DNA from 3 places in the Paenibacillus aurantius genome. Region 1 is predicted to be linked to each of the others. Evidence: predicted binding sites of a transcription regulator. Region 1 holds the regulator's gene; each other region holds the start of a gene.
What was found. The regulator Rex, encoded in region 1, represses fermentation and respiration genes when NADH is low (regulators of the CRP and FNR family bind a similar motif). The targets are predictions, from matches to a motif close to TTGTGAAATATTTCACAA.
Positions count from the first base shown of each region.

Region 2: the regulator Rex is predicted to act here: its motif matches at 4,396-4,413, upstream of qoxA (cytochrome aa3 quinol oxidase subunit II).
Region 3: the regulator Rex is predicted to act here: its motif matches at 3,498-3,515, upstream of MJA45_RS25725 (DUF1641 domain-containing protein).

Region 1 covers NZ_CP130318.1:3,699,043-3,705,143, reverse strand. Annotated here, with positions in the region: gene dinG (ATP-dependent DNA helicase DinG) at 1-683, shown strand, start outside; gene MJA45_RS16585 (redox-sensing transcriptional repressor Rex) at 680-1,300, shown strand; gene MJA45_RS16580 (DUF47 domain-containing protein) at 1,377-1,997, opposite strand; gene MJA45_RS16575 (amidohydrolase) at 2,172-3,476, shown strand; gene MJA45_RS16570 (cell wall elongation regulator TseB-like domain-containing protein) at 3,516-4,007, shown strand; gene MJA45_RS16565 (hypothetical protein) at 4,164-4,664, shown strand; gene MJA45_RS16560 (AAA family ATPase) at 4,657-6,101, shown strand, end outside.
Region 2 covers NZ_CP130318.1:6,128,702-6,134,802, reverse strand. Annotated here, with positions in the region: gene MJA45_RS27790 (hypothetical protein) at 1-211, shown strand, start outside; gene pdaA (delta-lactam-biosynthetic de-N-acetylase) at 372-1,136, shown strand; gene MJA45_RS27780 (putative bifunctional diguanylate cyclase/phosphodiesterase) at 1,245-3,272, shown strand; gene MJA45_RS27775 (hypothetical protein) at 3,455-3,715, shown strand; gene MJA45_RS27770 (hypothetical protein) at 4,070-4,240, shown strand; gene qoxA (cytochrome aa3 quinol oxidase subunit II) at 4,552-5,526, shown strand; gene MJA45_RS27760 (cbb3-type cytochrome c oxidase subunit I) at 5,546-6,101, shown strand, end outside.
Region 3 covers NZ_CP130318.1:5,696,697-5,702,797, forward strand. Annotated here, with positions in the region: gene MJA45_RS25705 (acyl-CoA thioesterase) at 1-396, opposite strand, end outside; gene MJA45_RS25710 (hypothetical protein) at 657-1,067, shown strand; gene MJA45_RS25715 (GNAT family N-acetyltransferase) at 1,300-1,572, opposite strand; gene MJA45_RS25720 (NAD(P)/FAD-dependent oxidoreductase) at 1,774-2,952, opposite strand; gene MJA45_RS25725 (DUF1641 domain-containing protein) at 2,945-3,394, opposite strand; gene MJA45_RS25730 (multicopper oxidase family protein) at 3,770-5,878, opposite strand; gene MJA45_RS25735 (MATE family efflux transporter) at 6,072-6,101, opposite strand, start outside.

The DNA.
Region 1 (6,101 bases):
CTTCTCCGTTCAATTACCGCAAGCAGGCTCTGGTCTGCGTTCCCCGGGACTTCCCGGGGGTAAAAGGGCCTGGAGGAGAAGGACTTTTCCTTGAGAAGCTTGTCCAATCGCTAGCCGATGTCGCCCGTACTACCCAAGGCCGCATGCTCGTGCTCTTCACCTCCTACCGGATGCTTAAACAGGTACATGCGGAGCTGAGGGAGCGGCTGCTGCCCGAAGGGATCCAAGTGCTGGGTCAAGGCATTGACAGCGGGAACCGGAGCAAGCTGACCAAGCTCTTTCAAACCGGGGGGCCGAGTGTCCTGCTCGGCACAAGCAGCTTCTGGGAAGGCGTTGATATTCCGGGAGAAGCCCTGACGTGCCTGGCGATCGTTCGTCTGCCGTTTCAGCCTCCTACTCATCCGGTCGTGGAAGCAAAATGCGACCAGATCAAGAAGAACAACCAGAACCCGTTCATGAAGCTGTCGGTTCCTCAAGCCGTCATCCGGTTCAAGCAGGGGTTCGGTCGGTTGGTGCGAACGGCTCAGGATAAAGGAATCGTTATTTTATATGATACCCGGGTGATCGACACCCAGTATGGCAAATACTTTCTTTATTCGCTGCCCGGACCCAAGATTGAGAGCATGACCTCTGCCCAAATGGCGCCGCGGATCAAGGAATGGATGGAGGGGGAGCCGGTATGAAAACCATGAAAATATCCGAGGCCGTCGTCAGGCGGCTTCCCATATATTTGCGTTACTTAAATGAGCTGAGGATGAAGGATGTCCAGACGGTTTCCTCCCAGGATTTGGGGCATAAGCTGGATCTGAATCCGGCCCAAATCCGAAAGGACCTTGCTTATTTCGGAGAGTTCGGGAAGAAGGGCATCGGGTACGACGTCGGATACCTGATTGAGAAGATCCGGCAGATTCTTAAGCTGGATCAGTATATTAACGTTGCCTTGGTCGGAGCCGGTAATCTGGGCCGGGCCTTGAGCAACTATAACGCCTATCTGAAGGACAACATGAAGATCGTCGCCGTGTTCGACTCCATGCCCGACAAAATCGGACAGCAAATCAACAACCTGACGGTAAAACCGATGTCCGAGCTCGTGGAAACGATTCAGGCTAACAAAGTTCGGATAGGCATCATCACCGTGCCGGCGTCGGAAGCCCAGAAGGTGGCGGATGATTTTGTGAAATCCGGAGTGGAGGCTATCCTTAACTTTGCGCCCATCATTATTCGGGTGCCGGCCGAAATCCGGGTGCATTACGCTGATTTTACCACCGAGCTGCAGAGCTTGGCTTACTATTTGGATTAAGCCGGTTTATCGGCCAATAAAATAAACGGAGCACCGGTTACCCGGGCTCCGTTTTCTATAGTAAGGAATTTTAAGTTTATGCGTAGCGGAGAACGATGCTTTCCAGAATATTGGCGACGTCCTCACAGGCGTCGGTTGTGTCTTCCAGACGCTCGTAGGTTTCCTTGATCTTAAAGTCGGTATAGGGATCCTTCTGGGCGGTGAAAATGGCCCGGATGCCTTCGCGCATCAGCTTGTCCGCTTCATTTTCGAGCGAGTTGATCTGGAGGGTATGCTCTGTAATCTGCATGTATTTCTTCTTGGAGAGGAGCTTAAAGGCGTCCAGAATATGCTGACAGGACGAGACGATAATGGCCGAGAATTCCTTCATATAAGAGTCCGACTGCTCGATGTTCAGGTAATCGAACCGGGCGATGGTGGCCTCGATGCCATCCAGCACGTCATCCATGGTCATGGCCAATTCCATAATGTCCTCTCGGTCAATGGGGGTGATGAACACTTTGTTTAAGCCTTTGTAAATCTGGTGGGTGATGGCGTCTCCCTTGTGCTCCAGATCCTTAAGCTTGTCGTAGTACGTTGCGGGCGGCTTGTCGCCATTCATGGCTTGACGGAACAGATGGGCGGCTTCCAATGTATTTTGGGCTGCATCGATCAGCAGCATGAAGAAGTCGGTTTCTCCCTTTTTGCTTGTAAACATTCCAAGTTACCCCCTAATTATGGTCCTGCCGATTAGTTTGTTCATAAATTTTAAAATAGCATACATGTCCTTCCGAATGCAATGTTCGGGTGCCGGAAAGGGGATCTTTTCTTGATTTTGCGAAGGTGAAGAGGTACATTAAAAAAGTGCTGGAATCCAGAACGGAAAGGAAAGGTGCAAGTGAGCAAAACTTTGGTCAAAAACGGCCTGTTCCTGACAGCGGATGAAACTTGTCCGTTAATCGAGGGTTACATGGAAATAGATGGGGACACCATCTCCTACATAGGTAAGGATGCCCCGGCGGAGGGAGCCGATTACGGGGAAATAGTGGACGGACGCAACCGACTCTACATGCCGGGGCTGGTAAATACGCACGGCCATGCGGCGATGTCTTTGTTGAGGGGCGTGGGAGACGATCTTGCGCTGCAAGTTTGGCTGCAGGAAAAAATGTGGCCGAACGAAGCGCGGTTTACCTCCAAGGACGTCAAATGGGGAACCCTTCTATCCCAATTGGAGATGGTAAAGGGCGGTACTACCTCCTTCGTTGATATGTACGACCACATGAACGAAGTGGCCCAGGCGGTGGAGCTTTCCGGAATGAGAGGCGTCCTGACACGGGGAGTGATCGGACTATGCCCTCCTGAGGTTCAGCAGGCCAAGCTCGCCGAAGCGAAGCAGTTCGCACGGGATTGGCATGGCAAGGCGGAGGGACGGATTACCACAATGATGGCCCCCCATGCTCCCTACACCTGTCCGCCTGACTATATAGAGAAGATTGTCGACGCCGCGCACGAGCTGGATCTGCCGCTTCATACCCATATGTCCGAAACGGCGCGGGAAGTGGCAGAGAACGAGAGCGAGTACGGGCTTCGTCCCGTTGCTCATCTGGAGAAGCTTGGAGTGTTCTCGCGTCCCTGTCTGGTGGCCCATGGCGTTCATCTGAACGATGAAGAAATTGGGGTGCTGGCAAAATACGACGTCCGGGTTTCCCACAATCCCGGAAGCAATCTGAAGCTGGCGAGCGGGGTGGCCCGCGTTCCCGATCTGCTGGCCCGCGGGGTTAAAGTCTCCCTCGGCACGGACGGAGCGGCGAGCAACAATAACCTCGATATGTTCGAAGAGATGCGCCTGGCCGCCCTGATCCACAAAGGGGTTTCCGGCGATCCGACAGCGGTACCTGCTGCGATTGCCTTGCAGCTCGGCACCACCATGGGGGCCGAATCGATTTGGCTCCAGAAGGTGGGAAGCTTGGCCGCAGGCATGAAGGCCGATTTTATTGCTCTAGATCTGGATCAGCCGCATTTCCTGCCCGCCTCCAATTATTTGTCCCATGTGATTTACTCGGCTTCCGCCAAGGATGTGACCGACGTATGGGTGGACGGAAAGCAGCTGGTCCGCAAAGGGAAGTGCCTGACGCTGGATGAAGAAAAAATCAAAGCCGAGTTCAAGAGCCGGTACAGCCGGTTAATGGAAGGATAAGAATAGTATAGTGGAATAGCAGCCTGACGGAGGTGAATCGTGCGGAGGAAATGGAGAATAGCGGCTGCCCTGTCCCTGCTAGTCCTGCTGCTGGGGATCGCCGGTTACCGTTTCTACACGATAATCCAATCGGATACGTGGAAGGAAGAGGATACCGCGATCCAGAAGGCGAAGGAGAAGGCGGGCTTGGTTACTACTGATAAGGTAGAGCCTTTTGTGGGGGATCGCCCGTACATGATCGTGAGCGGGGATAACGCGGAAGGAAAGAAGCTCATAGTCTGGGTAAGCGAGACCGAGGTTCACTCGGAGCTGGCGGACAACGGGATGGCACGGGAAGCAGCCAGACAGAAGGTTCTTCAAACCAAGCCGGAGGCCGAAATTATGCGGATCACGCCCGGGAAATTGGAGAACACGTACTGCTGGCAGGTGTTTTATAAGGCTGAGAAAGATGGAAAGAAGCGGCTCTATTACGATTACTACCAGTTTAAGGATGGAAGTTTACTAGACACCTGGACGCTAAGTCTGCAATAAATCAGCCAAAAACCCCGGAATCTTCCGGGGTTTTCCTATAAATTCACAAATCAGTCAAGCAATTTGCTATCATTTGTGCTATACTACTTGTATATCATTTTTTGAATAGAAAGGCGGACGATAATGAAGTTGCGAATATTGCCGATGTTGGTAGCTGTGTTAACTTCCACTGTGATTCTGTTTGGCGGCTGGTTTGTCTACAGAAGTTATGCCATGGAAAACCCGCTTGCCCAGATCGTCAACCGCGCCCAGGGCGTGGAGCAGGTTAAGTCCGATTTTAGCAAAGATTCCGTAACGGTTCACTTGAAATTGTCTCAGGATGCGAGCTTACGGGATATATACCGGCAAATTACCACCGATGGAGCTTCGATTATCGGCTCCCGCAAAGTCAAACTGGAGCTCGAAAGCGACTCCTCCCCGGAGATCGAGAAGTGGTGGTCGAACGCCTTGTTTGATGTAGCGCAGGCGATGGAGACAAAGCATTATGCCGATATTCCCAAAATTCTAGAGTCCAAATCCGCCGATGTGTCCGGCCTGAAAGCCGCCACGGAGATGGATGATAAGAACGTCTACATCCGCTTAAGCGAAGGCGGTAAAAATAAATATATTATCCTGCCAAGAGTACCTGCCTCGATGGGAGTGTGGCCGAATGCCTAAATACTTTAAAGAGATACTGATTGGCGTCGCACCGGTCGTTTTGATCTTTTTGGCTTTTGTCGGCGTGAACGTGGTGCCTGTTCTGATGATTATGGCTATCGTGGCGGCATTCTTTTTCCTTGGCAAGCCGAAGGGCGCCATTACCGCTTCCGTCGAACGCAAGACCAAGACCCGCACCCCTTCCTATCTGACCTTTGAAGATATTGGGGGACAGGACCGCGCCAAGAATGAACTGAAGGAAGCTCTCGATTTTCTGATCAAGCATGAGGAAATCAAGAAGTTCGGCATTCGTCCCCTGAAAGGGATTCTGCTGGAGGGCCCTCCCGGAACCGGGAAGACCTTGATGGCGAAAGCTGCGGCTCATTATACGAATTCCGTATTCGTATCCGCCTCCGGTAGCGAATTTGTGGAGATGTATGTAGGGGTAGGGGCGAGCCGGGTCCGAGACCTGTTCAAGGATGCCCGGACGCGCGCCCAGAAGGAAAACAAAGACAGTGCTATTGTCTTTATTGATGAAATCGATGTGGTGGGCGGCAAAAGGGAAGGCGGGCAGCACCGCGAATACGATCAGACGCTTAACCAGCTGCTGACCGAGATGGACGGCATCCATACCACGGATACGCCTCGTATTCTGATTATGGCCGCGACCAACCGCAAGGAAATGCTTGACAGTGCCCTGCTTCGTCCGGGCCGCTTTGACCGGCATATTTCGGTCGATCTTCCCGACAAGAAGGGCCGCATGCACATTCTTAATATTCATGCGAAGAACAAACCGCTTGCGGTTAACGTGAATTTGGAGAAGGTGGCGGAAGAATCGTTTAATTTCTCCGGCGCCCAGCTGGAAAGCCTGATGAACGAAGCAGCCGTCTATGCCATGCGCGAGAACGTCGATCTTATCGAGCACCGGCATCTCTCTCTAGCGATTGACAAGGTGATTATGGGCGAGAAGTCCGACCGGGAGAGCAACAAGGAAGAAAGAGAACGCGTGGCGCTCCATGAGCTGGGGCATGCGATAATGGCGGAGAGGGTTAAGCCAGGTTCCGTGTCTCAGGTAGCACTTAGTCCCCGTGGACAAGCCCTTGGGTATGTACGTCACAATCCGTCGGCGGACCAGTATCTGTACACAAGGCAGGAACTCGAAGGCCGGATTATGGTGGCCCTCGGCGGATCCGCGGCAGAAGAAATCTTCTATGGCAACCGCAGCACGGGGTCGCGCAACGACTTTGAACAAGCGCTTCATATGGTAAGAACCATGATGGATTCGGGTTTGACTTCCCTCGGGATCATTGACCGGGAGATGGTGACCAAGGAAGAGCTGATGAAAGAGAACAGCAAAATTCTCGATCAATTGTTCGCCCAGACCCGTGAAGTTCTCGAAAGACACCGGGCGGTGTTCCAGCAATCGCTCGCCATCCTCATCAAAGAGGAAGTTCTTTC
Region 2 (6,101 bases), 2.4 Mb from region 1:
CAAGGGAAGCCGGCGGGTGTTCAGAGGGGCCCAGGCCGTCGCTCTCCTGAGTGACTTCAACGATTTGACGTCTTCGTTCGTCGTGTCGCTCCGCCGTCTTTCGACGAGCCAGATCAACCGAATCCAACGCCTGGGGGCCGCCCCTTTCGGGTTTGCGGAGGTTCTCCCGGACGGTGTCGTCGCCCGCAAGGGCAAGAAAGTCAAGAAATAAGACGTATCCGCCGCCGCACCGCTCCTTTGGGGGCGGTGTTTTTGGCTTTTTCCCCGAGACTTGCCTGTTTATCGGCATAGGGTGAACCCTTTCTGCGCATATTATCCCTGTCCGTCTATTTGAAGAAAAGGAGAATCAGCCCGTGAAACGCATGGTTGTGATGAGCACCGTCCTCGCCCTCGTCCTTGTTCTCTTGAATGTTGCCTACGTTTCGGCGCAGGGAGACCGGCCTTATCATTTCGGCTTCAAAAAAAGCAAAAACGGCCAGCTCGCCTCGATCGACCAGGAAGGCTTCAAGGACATCCTGCAGAAGCATGAAGCTATTTTTATGGGAGACACGAAGCGCAAGGAGCTGTACCTGACCTTTGACAACGGGTACGAGAACGGGTACACGGTCAACATTCTGGATGTTCTGAAGGAGAAGGGCGTACCGGCCGCTTTCTTTATTACCGGTCACTATGTCAAGGACCAGCCCGAGCTTGTCAAACGGATGACGGCGGAAGGCCACCTGATCGGCAACCACTCCTGGAGCCATCCGGATATGACCCAGGTGCCGGACGGGAAGATGAAGGAGGAGCTAGACAAGGTCAAGACGGCCGTAGCCGAGCTGACCGGGCAGAAGGAGATGGCGTTTGTCCGCCCTCCGAGAGGGATTTTCAGCGACAGGGTGCTCGCGGTTTCCAAAGCCTCGGGCTATACGAACGTATTCTGGTCGGTCGCTTACAAGGACTGGGATACAAAGGTACAGCACGGCTCACAGTTTGCCTATGATCAAGTCATGGCGCAGCTTCACCCGGGGGCGGTCATTCTGCTGCATTCCGTCTCCAAGGACAATGCGGAAGCGTTAGGCCGGATCATCGACGAGGCCCGTAAGCAGGGCTACGAATTCAAAAGCTTGGACCGTCTCGAAACCCGCTCGTATTAATCGACAAAAAGTAGGCATTTTGCCCTAGCGAATAGGTCTTTCGTATATACAACATGGTATACTTTCCTTTATACTAGCGATATGGAAAATTAACGCAGGTATCGGAGAGTGGACCCTATCAATTCGCTGCAGGGGCAATATAACCTATGGATCGTGCTTCTGTCGTTCGTCATCGCCGTCGTGGCCTCGTATTTGGCCCTTAACCTTAACGCCAAGCTTTCCCAGGTACGCGGACGCCACCGGTTCGCCTGGCTGGCCGCGGGCTCCTGGGTCATGGGCTGCGGCATTTGGTCGATGCATTTTGTCGGCATGCTCGCCTACGAGCTCCCGGTTCCCATGGAATATGACATTACCATCACCTTCCTGTCGCTTCTCGCGGCCGTCGCTTCCTCCTACATTGCCTTCTCTATTACCATGCCGGAGAAAGTGGGCTGGGTGCGGTTCGGAGCGGGAGGCTTTTTTATGGGCGCGGGCATCACCGCTATGCATTATACCGGTATGGCGGCTATGCGCGTTCATGCCGACGTTCACTACATTCCCTCCTTGTGGGCGCTATCCGCGGGAATTGCCCTGGCGGCTTCTTACGCCGCCTTGTTCCTCTTCATCCGTTTCCGGCATAAGCCTTCCGCTTCCTGGTGGAAAGGCGGCTCCGCGGTGATCATGGGACTGGCCATCTGCGGGATGCATTACACGGGCATGAGGGCGGCTATGTACCATTCCATGGGCCCGATCGCCCATCAAGCCGGGATGGATATGTCGGGCAAGTTGTTTCTGCTGGCCGCGGTGACCGTGGCTACTTTTCTTATTCTCGCCGTCTCCTGGGGGGCCATGTATTTCGACCGGCATGTGCTGGAGAAGATGGCGTTTCAGGATGCCTTGACCGGCCTGCCGAACCGCCATGACTTGATCCGTTACTTCGACCGGCTGGAGCTGACCGGCGGGAAAGAGGCGGCGGTGCTGTTTCTCGATCTGGACCGGTTCAAAACGATTAACGATACGCTTGGCCATGATGTGGGCGACCTGTTGATTCAAGAGGTTGCGCTGCGGGTGTCGGCCGCTGCCGGGAAGGCCAACACGGTCTTTCGGTTGGGCGGGGACGAGTTCCTGATTGCCGCTCCTTCCGCCGGGCTCGTGCAGGCGGAGGAGCTCGCCCAGTCACTGCTCGCCGTGATCAAGCAGCCTTACCGGTTGGGCGGTCATGAGCTTTATGTGACCGGGAGCATCGGCATCAGCCTGGCTCCGGAGCACGGCTCCACGCGTGCGGCGCTGATGAAAACGGCGGACACCGCCATGTACCAGGCGAAGACCTCGGGAAAGAACCGGCACCGCGTGTTCAACGAAGAGATGGACCGCCGGCTTGTCCGGAAGCTCGGCCTGGAGAAGGACATGCGCCGGGCGCTGGTGCGGGGGGAATTCTTCGTGCTGTACCAGCCCAAATGGGATGCCCGGCACCAGCAGCCCGCCGGGGTCGAGGCTCTGGTCCGGTGGAAACATCCGGACATCGGGACGATCTCCCCCGCCGAATTTATTCCCATTGCGGAGGAAACGGGACTGATCGTGCCTCTCACCCGCTGGGTGCTGCAGGAGGCCTGCCTCCAGAACCGCCGCTGGCAGGAGGAGGGGCTGCCGTCCCAGAAGGTGGCCGTCAATCTGTCGATCCGGGTCTTCGAGAGCCAGAACTTGGGCGAAATGGTCGGCGAGGCTCTTCAGCTCTCATCCCTGGCGCCGGAATACTTGGAGCTTGAAATAACGGAGTCCCTGCTGCTCTACGACATCGAAGACATCGTCCGTCAGCTGGAGGAGCTTCGCGGGCTTGGGGTGACGGTGGCGATGGATGATTTCGGATCGGGGTATTCCGCGCTTGGTTCTCTAGACAAGATGCCGATCGATACGCTCAAGATCGACCAGCTGTTCATCCGGGAGAGCAACCTGGAATCGAAGCAGGCTATCATTCTGGCTATCATTATGATGGCCCGCCAGCTGAACCTGCGGCTGGTGGCGGAGGGAGTCGAGACGGAAGCCCAGATGGCCTTCCTCCGCTCCTCGGGCTGCGATGTCATGCAGGGGTATTATTACGGCAAGCCGATGACGGAGCAAGAGATTCAAAGCTGGATGGAGCGAAGCCTCCCGGCATAGCGGCGTAAGTGTAGTGGGAAGGCCTGTCTTTATCCGGTGAGCCGGGAGGGCGGGCCTTCACGTTTACGGGCCTCCCGGGAGATTTGTCTAAATCTTGATAAATAATTGAACAAAGTTTGAACGAAACGTGTCTTTTGTGTTACAATAAAGCCATCACTATTCAACGGAATGGAGTGTTGAAGATGGCACTTAGACAATATCCGGCCAAAACCATAGAGATCTCGAAGGAAAGCGGCGCTAAAGTAAACACGGCGATGACAGCGATTGCATGGGGTGTTCTGGCCGTAGGCGTGCTGCTCTGCCTGATGACGATCAGCGACTTCCGCGATACGAACCTGGGCCTTATGGTGGGCATCGGCTTCCTAATTGCGAGCGTGCAGATTTTTACGATCGGAACGATGATCCGCTGGGTCCATAACCGCAAGGTAGACGAGAAGGAATAACCGGATCTCCCCCATACGACCTTAACGGCCGGCCGTTCTAATGAACGGGCCGGTTTTTTGCCTTCTAAAGGAGAATGGATCGGAAAGGGCCGGAGAGGGGCCATCTTCCCTGCGGAAAGCCTATAGACTGGCTAATCGGGAATAGACCGGCGGCGGTCGGACCGAAGGGATACGCAGAGGAGGGGCCGCACAGAGGTAGCCCATCCAAGGGACGTATCGTTTTGTGCTTCGGGTGCATCCTAACGGAAGAGCCTGCAGAGCAGGAGCGGTGGTCTGGTCACGACAAGACCGGCCGGTCTGCCCGGGGCTAACCGATAAATAAGCCTCTAGAGCCGAGGCAGGATGGAGGGTCCCATGAAGCATCAGCTGGTCGAGCTCGTTCAGCAGCAAACCGGCATGTCCGCCGAGCAGTGCGAGGACGCCGTGAACATCATCATCAGCTATTTCCGCAACCGCCTGCCGGCCGAAACGGCCGAAGAGATCAACAACCTGGCGCGCGGTCACAACGACGGCGCTCTTTCGTAAGCCTAGAGCGTCAAGCCCCCTTAAGCCTGGCACCGGGAAACCGGCTGCCGGGTTTTTTTGTGTCCTAATTCCTTGTTGCGCGTGTGAGAAAGGTCATAGCGCAAAGGCCGTCCGGACGCTTTCCCGGCGGCTCCACGCCTTGTTTTTCCGGGACTTTGTGAAATTTAGAACATTTGTTGAACACTTTTCGTCGAAAAAGGAACAGAATGTTGACGTATTTGTTAACCGGGGTTCCCGCGCGAGCCGCATCTGGTATGCTGAATAAGAAATTAGACGATACGTTTCTAGAGGTTTATAGAGAGGGTGGAATTATGGGCAAAACCAAATGGCTGAGCCGCCTTAAAGTGCTCTTGACCGCCGCCATGACCATGGTGCTGCTGTCCGGCTGCTCTGACAAATTCATCGTCCTCGACCCGAAGGGGCCGGTGGCCGAGACGCAGCAAAAGCTTATTATCATCTCCGTCATTCTCTGCGCGATTGTCGTGATCCCGGTTCTGGCGCTTCTCGCCTTTATCGTATACCGGTACCGGGATACGCCGGACAACAAGTCTCCTTACAAGCCGGACTGGCACGACAGCAAGCTGTTGGAGACGATCTGGTGGGGCATTCCCATCATCATTATCGGGATTCTCGGCGCCTACACGGTGCGGGATACGTACGCACTCGCGAAGCCCAAGGTAGCGGCGGACACGAAGCCACTGGTCATCCAGGTGACGTCTCTCGACTGGAAATGGCTGTTTACCTATCCCGACCAGAAGATCGCAACCGTCAACTACGTGCAGATTCCAGCAGGTGTTCCGGTGCACTTCCAGATGACGTCCGATGCTCCGATGAACTCCTTCTGGGTTCCTCAGCTCGGCGGTCAGGCGTACACGATGCCGGGCATGGCCATGCAGCTGTGGCTGCAGGCGGACCAGCCGGGTGAATACTACGGCACCGGCGCGAACTTCAGCGGCAAGGAATTCGCCCACATGAGGTTCCAGGTGGAAGCGAAGCCGCAGGCCGAGTTCAACGAATGGGCCAAGGGAATCGCCAGCGGTCCGAACGCCGCTCTGACGAAGGAAGGCTACCAGGAGCTGGCCAAGCCGGGCTCGGTCGAGAAGCCGGTCTTCTACTCTTCCTATCCTCCGGAGCTATTTGATGAGATCGTCGACAAGAACGGTGGCTCGTACATGGAGCATGGAGGAAACCCGCATAAAGCCGGGGAGCCGGAAGCCGGGAAATCCGAAGGAACAACCGGTGGCGGCAGCAATCACGATATGTCCCATATGAATATGGGCAAGTAGAAAGGAAGGGAGGAATCCCATGCTGGATAAAATCAAAGATTTCGCCTCCACGTTCTTCGTGACCGGCGACCCGCTCATCTACGGCGCGGACGTTTCCATTGCGCTGACGATGATTGCCATTCTCTTTGTTCTTACCTATTACAAGAAATGGGGCTGGCTCTGGAAAGAGTGGCTGACCACCGTTGACCATAAAAAGATCGGGATCATGTACCTGATCTCCTCTCTTCTCATGCTGTTCCGCGGCGGGGTGGACGCGCTGCTCATGCGCGCCCAGCTGGCGCTGCCGAACGTGGAATTCCTGAACGCCGAGCACTACAACGCGGTCTTCACGACGCACGGCACGATCATGATTCTCTTCATGGCGATGCCGATGATGTTCGCGCTCTTCAACATGGTCGTGCCGCTTCAGCTTGGCGCGCGTGACGTTGCCTATCCGTTTCTTAACGCACTCAGCTTCTGGCTCTTCTTCATGGGTGCGATGCTGTTCAATCTGTCCTTCGTCATCGGCGGCTCGCCGGATGCCGGCTGGCTCAGCTATCCGCCTCTTTCCGAAATGTCGAGCTCGCCCGGCGTAG
Region 3 (6,101 bases), 2.0 Mb from region 1:
GGTTTCCGGAATGATCCGGGGAACGGGAACCGGTTTGTTGTCCTCATCCAGACCGACGAAGGTAAGGAACGAGGTGGCGGCAATCTTTCGTTCGCCGCTCCTCAGGTCTTCCCGGATCACCTTGACGAACACCTCCATGGAGCTTTTGCCCGTCCAGGTCACGAAGGACTCCAGCGAAACCGAATCCGTCGTGCGGATCGGCTGCAGGAAGTCCACCGAGTCGGTAGAAGCCGTCACCGCCGTCACCCGGCAGAGCTTGGACGCCGAGATGGAGGCAATATCGTCAATATGGGACATGAGCCTGCCGCCGAACAGCGTCTCATGGTTGTTGACATCCGTCGGGAAAACCCGGGAGGTTTTGAAACAACGAGTTTCTTTTGCATACTTCGTTTCCAAAGGAGCCACCGCTTTCTTCCAGGGTATGCTTGCGCTTCTTATGGTTTTCCCTGGTTCCCGGCGGCATATGCCTCGTTTATTCAGAATACGTTAATCGATCCTTAAGTTGGTTTTAAGAATTGGACGTTATACTGGAGGTACGAAGAGGGCAGGAAGCGAAACCTTCGGTCCGTTCAAACGTAAGAAACGTTAACCGCCCGCATGGCGGCTCGCGAACCATTACCTGTTGTACATACCTCTTGAAGGAGGATTTATCCCTTATGAATCCCAAACAAATTCTAATCATAAGCACCATGGCCTTCACCATTACCGTAGGCGGGACCCTGTGCTCCGACCGGACCAAAACGTCCGCCCCGGACAAGCCGGAAACCCAGCTCGCCAAAGCGTCCGCCGCCCCCTCCCTGCCTGACCGGAAGGACCTGACCGGTCTCCTCGGCATGACGGGAGAGGAACTCCGCGAGGAGCTTTACGGCGGCCGTTCGCTGGCCGATGTGGCCGAGGCCCGCCGCGTCGGCGTGCAGGAGGTGGTTGGCCTCCAGATGGCCGAGCTGACCGCGCAGCTGGAGGAGCGGTGCGCCGCGGGCAGCCTGACTCCCGCCCAGCTGGAGGCCTACAAGGCCGAGCTGCCGGAGCTTCTCGCGGCGAGCGCGCACACCCGTATGGAGGCGTAGCGCCTTCCGCGAACGGAAGCAGCGGCTACAAAGCTCGTACTCCAAGAGCTGAGCGAAGCCGGGCCGCTGCTAGCCCGTCCGTTTCCACGAATACTATGCTCCAGCTGTTAACCTATAGCCCCTGCACGGAATCCCCGGCAAGACCAAAAGCCCTTCCCGCTCCAATCGGAGTGAGAAGGGCTTTTTGGTTACAGAGGCAAAAGGGGGAGGGATGCCGGGCGGACGGAAGCCGTCAACGCTCCCATACGTCGGCATATTCCTTATGCCGGCGGAACTGGGCGTCGGCGTACGAGCAGGCGGGAACGACCTTGCGGTTCGTCTCCCGCGCATATTCGACCACCCGCCGGATCAGGTCCTCGGCCAGCTTCTGGCCCCGCTTCTCCGGCGCCACGAAAGTATGGTCGAGCACCAGCGTCTTATCGCCGGCCATCCGGAAGGTCACCTCCCCGACCACCTCGTCTCCTTCCTTTATGAGAAACGCATTGCCCTCCTGAATCATGTTCATGCCTGCCTCTCCCTTCTATCGGTGAAATGCTTTCTCCTATAGATTACCCGCTGATCCGCCCCTTGCTACATAGGCCTGCCATACGATCGGGCAGACCGGACTTGTCCGTCATGGCAATAGAAAAACCGCTCCCCCGGGCGGCACGCGGCCGGGGAAACGGTTGGCGGTGAATGAATGTGTCCGGATCGTGCAGGCCGGCTATTAGTAAGCCAGGGCAAACAATCCGTTGATGTGCGTCAGATAGCGGGCATTGCTCGCTTTCTTCATGAGGGAAGCGGGAAGGCCCTTCAACTCGATGCCCGTTTCGCCGATGGCGCCGATGCCGTCCTTGCGGCCCAGGCTCGCGAGAGTACCGGAGAACACCGGCTGGAAGGAGGCCATTTTGCCGCTGCGGAAATGAGCCGCGATGTTGGCGCCAACCAGCTCGCCCATCTGCCAGGCCAGCTGGGCCGTAGGCGGATAAGGGCGGCCTTCCGGACCGAAGACGACCGCGCAGTCGCCGGCCAGGAACACGTCCGGGTGGGAAACGGATTGCAGGAACTCGTTAACGGTAGCGCGGCCGCGGTTAACTTCCACGCCGCTGTTCGCCACGAGTGTGCTGCCTTGTACGCCGCCGGTCCAAACGACGGTGCCCGCTTCGATCGTGCGCCCGTCCTTCAGGCTGACCACAGCTCCGTTCACTTCCGTGATCGGCAGCCCAGTCAGGAACTGAACTCCGCGGCTCTCGAGGCTCGTGGTGGCCCGCTGGATCAAATCCGCCGAGAAGATCGGCAGAATGGTCGGCATGGCCTCTACGAGGTAAAGGGACACGTCGGCGAAGTCCACACCGTACTGGCGGCAGATGCCCGGCAGCTCGTCCGCCAGCTCCCCGACCAGCTCGACGCCCGTCAGGCCGCCGCCGCCGATCACGAAGGTTGCGTCGGCTTTGTTGCCGCTCACGCTGTATTCGCGGATGCGGTCCTTCACATGGGCGAAGATGCGGTTCGCATCGGCAACGGATTTCAGCGTGAGGCTGTTCTCCTGCAAGCCCGGGATGCCGAAGTAGTTCGTTTCGCTGCCGAGCGCCATCACGAGGGCATCGTAGCGGTAGAAGGTGCCGTCCTCGAGGGTAACCTTGCGTCCTTCCACGTCAATCGCTTGAACCGAGCCGACCTTCAGGTTAATCTCTTTATCCTTAAGCAGCTTCTCCAGAGGAAGAGCCACCGCCTTCTCAGCGACGTTGCCTGCCGCCAGACGGTGAAGCTCGGTGATGATCTGGTGGGAGCCTACCCGGTTGATCACGGTAATCGTCGCTTCCTGCGGCGAAAGGTTGGCACGGGCGGACAGCGCGCTCAGCAGGCCGCCGTAGCCGGCGCCCAGAATCAGAATTTGCTTACTCATGGTGGTCCTCCCCCCGTTTTCTCTCGCTTAGGATGTCCAGATAGGATTGGCCAAAGCGCAGCATTTTCTGCAACTCGGGATCCTTCAAGAGGCGCAGCATGCCGAACAGGCCGATCGTTTCGTCGCTCTTCTCGGCCCGGTCGTTGGCTTCGATCGCGGCGGAGGCCAGGTGCTTGACCTTCTCTTCAATCGGCTTGGCTACTTCCATAAAGCCTCCGACCATATCTTGGATCAGGACGCGGTCCGAAGCTACCTTCTGGGCCAGGTCATAGGTTTTGGTCATGAGGGTCATCATCTCGGCCAGCTTCGGCAGCTGATCCACGAGAACCGTCAGCGCTTCTTGAACCTCCGGCTTCAGCAGCTGTTCCAGAACATCCGGTCTAGCGGCGGCAGGCTCGGTTGCGGCTACGGCTTCCGTTTCCTTTTCTTTCGTTTCCAACATGTCAACGCTCCTCCTCAATCAACTCGTGATGTGCAGCGAATGGGGTCCTATCCGTGTCGCAAGGCCGTTTTTCCATCTAGTGAATCCATTCACATATAGTGGCAAGTGAAAAACTTCACATCTTACAAGAAGAAGCTTTCACATGATCAGCGGTGAACACGATCGCTACTCCTTCCATTGTATACCTAAACGTTAAACTTTTCATTCTTTTCCGCAAAAAAATCACCATCTTTTTTTGGCAGCTTCGCTCTCTGCTTTACGCAAGGGGAACCTGCCCAAAAAAAGCCCGTCCGTATCGGGACAGGCTTAGCGTATGCCATTTGACGCGGTTTCATTCGGGGCGGTACGGGGTCTATTCGGCGCTCGCAGAGCCGGTCAATCCGGCAAATTGCCGGAACGCGTCCCCGCTTCATAGGAAGGCCGCACCCCGTCGTACATGAGATGAAGGATCATGCCGGTGGCCGCGTGATAGAGGTTGTGGCAGTGATCCATCCACATGCCCGGATTATCGGCGACGAACCCGACCTCGTACGTATCCCCCGGGGCCACATTTAAAGTATCGGTTATCCAGGGAGTCGCGACCCGCTTCCCGTTGTGCTTCAGCACGGTCATATGGTGGCCGTGGAGATGCATGGGATGCTCCGCCAGGCTGCGGTTCACGAAGGTCATCTTCACCTTCTCCCCTTCTTTGACGACGAAGGTCGGCGTATCGGGAAGCACCCGGCCGTTAATCGTCCACAGGAAATGAAACACCCCGTTATAAAAGCCCATCCGGTTGCCGAAGATCATCCGGAACTCGCGGTCAAACTTTGCGGTCTTTGTCGTCACTCCGTTCTCCGCCGCAAGCCCGTAACTGCCGGGATCGAAGCTTCCGGAGGGCGGCTGAAATACGGGAGCCGGGGCATCGTTGTCCGGCGAGAGCACCAGCACCGGCCCCTCTGGGTCGTCCGCCGCCCCCGCCTTCAAATAAACCGGGCCTCCCGGCATCCGGAAAGTAAGATCGTACCGTCCTCCCGAGCCGATCTGAAACGACGTGTTCTCCGGCAGGAGGGCGGCTTGCCGGATCGGCGTCCCGTCTATCGCCGTCACGGCATAGAGCGTTCCCTGAAGCAGATAAGCCGCAGAAAGGTTATCCGTGTTGATTATCCGCAGCCGGACCGTTCGCCCGGAAGGGATTGGAAGCGTCCGCGTCCCATCCTCCAGCCCAAAAGCGGTCCGATACCCCCGGTCCGTCTTCCACCGGTGAAGGACAATCGTTTCTTCCACGTCATACGGGGAGGGCTCCTCGGCCGGTTCGACGATCAGCCTGCCGAACAGCCCTTTCTCCACCTGCTCGGAGGACTGCTGGTGAGAGTGAAACCAGTAGGTTCCGGTCTGCTTCGCCCGGAATTTATAGCGGAACGATTCGCCGGGCTTGACGGCGTTCTGGGTCATGCCCGGAATGCCGTCCATTGCATTGGGCACATCATAACCGTGCCAGTGGATGGAAACGCCCGCCTCCACATCCCGGTTGGCCAATACCACCTCGACCATTTGCCCTTCCTTCACCCGAAGCTCGGGCACCGCTTCCCCGTTATAGGTCCACGCCTCGACCTTGGCCCCCGAAGCAAGAGTAAGCTCGGTCCGCTGGGCCGTCAGCTCGAAGCGGACATCCGCCGGAGCGGAGATGTCCCCCGTGAGCTCGGCGACTTCCACCCCGGCGCCGCTATGCGCGGCTCCGTGCCCAGCATGCTCTCCCCTGGCGGCCAACTGCGTCGGAGGACCTCCCCCTTCGTCCAGCCCGTCATGATTCATCATGTCGTACGCTTCCGGAAGCTTGGACGCCGAGCCTCCCGCGACCACATAGACGACGAAGACGGCCATCACGACGGCCGCCCCTGCAACCACAAAACCGGTATGCTTAAGAAGTCTTTGCCACGCCTTCCTCCTTCCGCGTCCCGCGAGAACCAGACGGTGCCTGCGGCGGGCCATGATTAGCGGGATCCCGGCCAGAAGACACGCCAGGCCCTGGCTCAGGATGATCTCCGTCAAGCCGGGAAGGACCGGCTGGGCAAAAAGCTGGCGGACCAGATGGAGGCCCGACCCGGCCGCACCGGCGAGCAGCGGCACCGTTAACCAGGGATCCGCCAGCACATCCGACCGGACAATCTCCTCTTCCGGCATCCGTCTCAGCCGGGCCAGCCGGGGCATCGTCAGCAGCCCGACGCCAAGCTGGACGGCGAGAAGAAGCGGAAGGACCGTTAAGGCCATGCCCTCCACCGCCCACCAGCTGCCGCGGATTCCGATCCCGATATAGGCGGCATCGGTCAGCAGGCCGGCGGCCAGGGCGAGCCCCGCCAACAGAAGCAGAAAAGACGAGGCTCTCCGCACCGACTTGGCGCTTCTAAGATAGGGAAGCCAGGCGGCGGTAATTCCGGAAATCAACCCAAGGATCGTTCCGGCCAGAGCGAGAAGCAGAATGAAGCGGTAAAGATTATCTTCCATGTTCGTTTCCCCCATGTGAACCTTAATGAGACCTAGTGTAACAGGGGAATGTTGCGAACCTGTGATGAACCTCTGCCAGCTTTGTGGAGGGCTAACAAGCCCCCTGGCCTATATAAAAAGGCATCTCTAGAACCCATCCCCCCAAAGGGTCCAGGTTCTAGAGATGCCGTTTATTGCTCGTTTTCGCTCTATTTTAGATGAGCTTATGCGCGTACCACTTCTT